2 regions of the Arthrobacter oryzae genome follow, and region 2 is predicted to be linked to the other one. Evidence: predicted binding sites of a transcription regulator. Region 2 holds the regulator's gene; the other holds the start of a gene.
The links. The regulator HrcA, encoded in region 2, represses chaperone genes, less so after heat shock. The targets are predictions, from matches to a motif close to TTNGCACTCGNNNNNNNCGAGTGCNAA.
Positions count from the first base shown of each region.

Region 1: the regulator HrcA is predicted to act here: its motif matches at 1,627-1,653, upstream of groES (co-chaperone GroES).

Region 1 is NZ_CP132204.1:287,100-290,304, forward strand. It holds gene groL (chaperonin GroEL) at 1-1,090, opposite strand, end outside; gene groES (co-chaperone GroES) at 1,175-1,468, opposite strand; gene Q8Z05_RS01295 (hypothetical protein) at 1,675-2,073, opposite strand; gene Q8Z05_RS01300 (class I SAM-dependent methyltransferase) at 2,142-3,205, shown strand, end outside.
Region 2 is NZ_CP132204.1:4,191,599-4,194,803, reverse strand. It holds gene Q8Z05_RS19280 (DUF4870 domain-containing protein) at 1-218, opposite strand, end outside; gene Q8Z05_RS19275 (DUF3097 domain-containing protein) at 329-1,180, opposite strand; gene hrcA (heat-inducible transcriptional repressor HrcA) at 1,428-2,441, shown strand; gene dnaJ (molecular chaperone DnaJ) at 2,554-3,205, shown strand, end outside.

The DNA.
Region 1 (3,205 bases), 740 kb from region 2:
CCTGAAGCTTTTCCTTGTCCCAGTCGGAATCGGTGCGGGTCAGCTCGGCGCGGAGCTGGGCAACGCGTGCCGCAACGTCCTCGGCCGATCCGGCGCCGTCAACGATGGTGGTGTTGTCCTTGGTGACCGTGATGCGGCGTGCCGTGCCGAGCACCTCGAGGCCGACGGAATCCAGGCTCAGGCCGAGTTCCGGGGAAACAACCTGCGCGCCGGTGAGCGTTGCAATGTCCTGCAGCATGGCCTTGCGGCGGTCACCGAAGCCGGGAGCCTTGACGGCAACGACGTTCAGGGTGCCGCGGATGCGGTTGACGATCAGCGTGGACAGGGCCTCGCCCTCGACGTCCTCGGCGATGATGAACAGCGGCTTGGAGCTCTGCAGCGCCTTTTCCAGCAGCGGCAGGAAATCCTGCACCGAGGAGATCTTGCCCTGGTTGATCAGGATGAGCGCGTCTTCGAGGACTGCTTCCTGGCGTTCAGCGTCGGTGACGAAGTACGGGGAGAGGTAGCCCTTGTCGAACTGCATGCCCTCGGTGAGGACCAGTTCGGTCTGCGTGGTGGAGGACTCCTCGATGGTGATCACACCATCCTTGCCGACCTTGCCGAAAGCCTCGGCCAGGAGCTCGCCGATCTCATCGCTCTGGGCGGAGATGGCTGCCACGTTCGCAACCTGGGTGCCCTCGACGGGACGCGCGTTCTCGAGCAGGCGGGCTGCGACGGCTTCAACCGAGACCTCGATGCCGCGCTTGATCTGGCCCGGGGCGGCGCCGGCCGCAACGTTGCGCAGGCCTTCCTTGACCAGTGCCTGGGCGAGGACGGTGGCGGTGGTGGTGCCGTCGCCGGCGACGTCGTTGGTCTTGGTGGCGACTTCCTTGGCCAGCTGCGCGCCAAGGTTTTCGAACGGGTCATCCAGTTCGACTTCGCGGGCGATGGTCACGCCGTCGTTCGTAATGGTGGGAGCGCCCCACTTCTTGTCCAGCACAACGTTGCGGCCGCGCGGGCCAAGCGTCACCTTGACAGTGTTGGCGAGCTTATCGATGCCGGCTTCAAGCGACCGGCGGGCAGCGTCGTTAAACGCAAGCTGCTTTGCCATGGTTTTGTCCTTTCGAGACAGAAACCCCGCGCCGCTGACCTGTCGGAAATGAATCAGACTGATCGGCGGCGCGGGGTCAAAGAGTTACTTTACGACGATCGCCAGAACGTCGCGGGCGGACAGCACGAGGTACTCGGTGCCGCCGGTCTTGACTTCGGTTCCGCCGTACTTGGAGTAAATAACAACGTCGCCAACGGCAACGTCGACCGGAACGCGGTTGCCGTCTTCGAAGCGGCCGGGGCCTACTGCAACGACTTCGCCTTCCTGCGGCTTCTCCTGTGCGGAGTCCGGGATGACCAGGCCGGAAGCCGTGGTCTGCTCGGCTTCGAGCGGGCGAACAACAATACGATCCTCAAGAGGCTTAATAGAGACCGACACTCGGACCTCTCCTTTTCGTCAGCAAATTCATGGACTGGAAAACTGTTGCGCCTGAGCGTGCAAACCGTCGTCGCGGTGCCGGCAGCAGCGTGGCTGGCAGTTCTTCATGTGTTAGCACCCTCCTAGGGAGAGTGCTAATGATGACTCTATGTAAATCGTTAGCACTCGGTCAAGGCGAGTGCCAGAATTTCGTCCCGGGTGAACGGCTAGCGTCCTGCCAGGTCCTCAAAGTCGACGTCGTCGCCGCCGTCCGGGTCGTCGTCGTTCGCCACGTTGCGGTTCCTGTAGAGCACGACGGCGGCGGCGAGCGCCGTAACAACCGAGGCGATCAGGAACACGAGGGCGCCCGTGCGGACTGCGGTGTACGACTCGCGGATCTGCCGCGCCTCCTCGGTGTCGTCCTGGATGTTCTGGCCACCCACCGAGTAGACAGTCGCGTTGAAGGAGTCCAGGAAGAAGATGATCACCAGGAGTGCCAGGCAGACCACGGCAATGGCGGCTCCGGTGATCAGCGCGGGGCGGGCGTACCTGGCAAGGCCCGTGTGCTGGTGGTGGTCATTGCTCTGATCATCGACCGGTGGCTGCGGCCCTGCGCTGTCTTCCATGCCTCCAACCCTATCGGCACCGCGGGCACCGGGCTGCTCGATGCGTCGTCTCGATTAGGCTTGATGACATGGCTGACGCACCGCAGGACCTGATCGCCCCCCTCCTGACCAGCGAAGGCTGGGAGCTGCTGGCGTCGCTGGGTCCGTACCGGGAAGATGAAGCGTTCAAGCTCAATGAGTCCCTGCGCAAGGCCGGCCACTCCCCCGCACTGGTGTCTGCCGCCCTCACCCAGTCCCGGCTGCGGACCAAGGCTGAGGCCAAGTTCGGTGAATTCGCCAGGCAGATGATCTTCACTGCGGCCGGGTTGGAGCAGGCCACACGCCTCACCGTCGCAGCCCGGCACGCGGAACGCTTCGCCACTGCGGGAATCGAACACGTGGCTGACCTCGGCTGCGGGCTGGGCGCCGATTCGATGGCCCTGGCCTCCATGGACATCAGGGTGACCGCCGTGGAGATGGACGAAACCACCGCCGCCTGCGCCACCATGAACCTGATTCCGTTCCCGCACGCCAGTGTGGTCCACTCGGATGCCACCTCAGTCCCGCTCGACGGCGTGGGCGGCGTCTGGCTCGATCCGGCCCGCCGCACCACCTCGACGTCAGGCACGCGGCGGATCTGGGACCCTGAGGAATTCTCCCCGCCGCTGTCCTTCGTGGAATCCCTCGCCCACTCCGGACTGGCGGTCGGCGTGAAGATGGGGCCAGGCATCCCGCACGAGTCCGTGCCGGCCGGTTGCGAGGCGCAGTGGGTTTCGGTCGGCGGGGACGTTACCGAGGTGACGCTGTGGTTCAACGCGGTCAGCCGGCCAGGCATCCGCCGGGCGGCCCTGCTCCTGGGCCCGCAAGGCGCTGCGGAAATCACCAGCACCGAAGAGTTCGATGCCGGACCGGTAGCCCCCGTGGGCCCCGTGGAAGGGTACTTGTACGAGCCGGACGGAGCAGTCATCCGGGCCGGGCTCGTGGCGGATGTCGCGTTGCGGCTGGGCGGCCACCTCGTGGACGAGCACATCGCCTACATCTGCGCGCCGGAGCTCGTGGACACCCCGTTCGCCAGGGCCTACAAAGTCCTGGAGGTCATGCCCTTCAACGTCAAGGCGCTCAAGGCATGGGTGAAGCAGAACAACATCGGCGT
Region 2 (3,205 bases):
TCCTTGGATTCCTGCGCCGTGAACGGGCCGCGGTCCTTGAAAATAAGGTAGATCAACAGCGACGGGACACACCCGAGGATGCCGCCGAAGTGGGCGAGGGTTGCCCATTGCCGGTCTTCGTTGGCCGTCAGCGGCAGGGCATTGGCGGGGACACCATGATACTGGGGCTGGCCATGGCCGGCCTGGTTGTCCCGTTGTTCGCGTGCGTCTTCTGCCACGGTGTCGTCCTTCGGATTGCAGTAGTGCGGTGGTTCCCGGAAAAGCGGACGCTGCCACAAAAGCAACAACCGCCGTATCAAGAATACTGGGTCAGGAGTGCAAGTTGCCCCTACGGGACCGTCAGGAAGTCGATGACCTCTTCCACCCTGCCCAGCAGCGAGGGTTCCAGGTCCGCGTAGCTGCGGACTGCACCCAGTAGCTTCTGCCAGCCGAGGCCGATGTCCTCCTTGGTCTCGTGCGGCCAGCCGAAGGCCGTCAGGATTCCGGTCTTCCAGTCCACGCCCCGCGGGACGACCGGCCACGCGTCGATGCCGAGGACGGCCGGACGGATGGCCTGCCACACATCCACGTATGGGTGGCCCACAATCAGCACGTTGCCGGCAGCACCGGGGGAGGCCATCACGGCGTCAGCGATTCGTGATTCCTTGGAATTGGCAACCAGGTGGTCCACGAGCACACCCAGCCGCCGGCCGGGGCCGGGTCCGAACGCGGCCACTGCCGCGGCGAGGTCGTCAATGCCGTGCAAAGGCTCGACGACGATGCCCTCCACGCGGAGGTCGTCACCCCAGACTTTTTCCACGAGTTCGGCGTCGTGCTTGCCTTCCACCCAGATGCGGCTGGCTTTGGCCACCTGCGCACGCTGGCCGGCCACCCGCACGGAACCTGACGCCGTCCTGCCGGATGCCGCGGAAGCTGCCTGGGCTCGGGGCGCAGGGGGCATCAGCCGGATCGGCAGGCCTTCCAGGAGGAAACCGTAGCCAAGCCGGAAGGTGCGTGACTTGCCGCGCCGGTCCTCCAGGGCCACCACATGCATGCCGCCGGACTTTTCCACCCTGGTGACGGCCCCTACCCAGCCGGACTGGACGTCCTCCAGCACCATGCCCCGCTCCACCGGCACTTCGGGAAGCTCCGGCTTCCGGGGAGCCGTGATGTCCTGCGGGCCCCAGTTCTGGTACGACATCGGATAGACACAACCTTGCGCTAGAAAAAGTGAAAGAAGGGAAGAGAACAGGCCGGCTGTGGCTTTGCGGCGTGCACGTCCTGTTTCGCGCCGGAGTTTCGCCCGGAGCGGTACCAATGCTAACAACGGGGCGACTCATATTAGACTGGTTAGCACTTAGACATGACGAGTGCTAACTGTTGCCCGGGCAGATGCGCTGGTCCCCGCACCGGGGCCGCAGCCCGGGAAAGCCGATCGGAGGTGGAGAATGAGCGAACCACGCAAGCTTGAAGTATTGCGCGCCATCGTGGAGGACTACGTCCATTCCCGCGAACCTGTGGGCTCCAAGGCACTGGTGGAGAGGCACCACCTTGGGGTCTCCAGCGCCACCATCCGCAATGACATGGCAGCGCTGGAAGACGAGGGCCTGATCACGGCGCCGCACACCAGCGCAGGCCGGATCCCCACGGACAAGGGCTACCGGCTGTTCGTCGACCAGATCTCCGCCGTCAAGCCCCTGTCGCAGGCTGAGCGCCGCGCCATCCAGACGCTGCTGGAAGGGTCGGAAGACCTGGACGATGTCCTGGAGCGAACGGTGCGGCTGCTGTCGCAGCTGACGAACCAGGTGGCCGTGGTGCAATATCCGCACCTTAGCCGGGCCATGGTGCGGCACATCGAATTCGTGCTGCTGGCCCCGCGCCAGGTCCTTGCCGTTCTCATTGCGGACACGGGAAAAGTCGAGCAGCGGGTTATCGACGTCGGACAGGAGCTCAGCGACGAGGCCCTCGCAGGACTCAGGACACGGTTCCTGAAAAGCCTGGCCGGAACGCCTCTGAGCCTGCTCCCGCAGGCGCTTCCCGCCGTCGTCGCCGGCTGTGAACCCTCCCGCCGGCACGCAGCCCAGGCGCTGGCCCGCGGCCTGGACTCCCTTGCCAGCAGCACCCGCGAGGAGCGGATGGTCATGGCCGGCACCGCGAACCTCGCGCGGTCCAACGTTGATTTCCCGCTCAGCATCGGCCCGGTCCTCGAAGCCCTCGAGGAGCAGGTGGTGATGCTCCGCCTCCTCAGCGAGATGGCGCAGGACCCGCGCGGCGTCACCGTCAGTATCGGCCGGGAGAATCCGTACGACGGCCTCGCGGAAGCCTCGGTGGTGGCCACGGGCTACGGCCCCGGTTCCAGTGCCAAGGTGGGCGTGCTCGGTCCCACCCGGATGGACTATCCCACCACCATGGCCGCGGTCCGTGCCGTGGCACGCTACCTTTCCAGGATCCTCGGGCCGTAAACGGTAATACATCAGCCACCCGGGCCTCCGTGCCCCGGCTTCCGGGGGACGGCAGCAGCATCATAGACACCAAAGGCATTACAGGCAGTACAACCAGGAAGAGATACGAACTTTGAGCAGCCACTACGACGTTCTTGGAGTCTCGCCCGAAGCGACGGGCGAAGAGATCAAGAAGGCCTACCGAAAGCTTGCGCGCACCTTGCACCCGGACGTGAACCCCGGTGAGGATGCCTCGGACCGCTTCAAGGCCGTCACGCACGCCTATGAAGTGCTGTCCGATCCGCAGAAGCGCCGCGTCTATGACACCACCGGCAATGAGAACGGCACCGACAACGGTTTCGGCGGCGCCGGTTACTCGGGGCAGGGCTTTGCCTTCCAGGACATCTTCGACACCTTCTTCGGTGCGGGCGGCTCGGCCGGCCCGGCATCGCGGGTCCGCCGCGGGCAGGATGCCCTCATCAGCGTCCGCATCGACCTCCGCGACGCCGTCTTTGGAGTCAACAAGAAGCTGGAAGTGGATACTGCCGTCACGTGCCCCACCTGTGAAGGCTCCTGCTGCCAGCCCGGCAGCCACCCCGTGCGCTGCGACATCTGCGGCGGCAGCGGCCAGGTCCAGCGGGCCGTCCGCTCCATCCTGGGCCAGGTCATGACTGCCGCGCCCTGCGGCTCCTGCGAAGGCTTCGGGACCGTCATCAAGGATCCCTGCAACGAGTGCAACGGACAGGGCCGCATCCGCAGCCGCCGTTCCCTGACGGTCAAGGTCC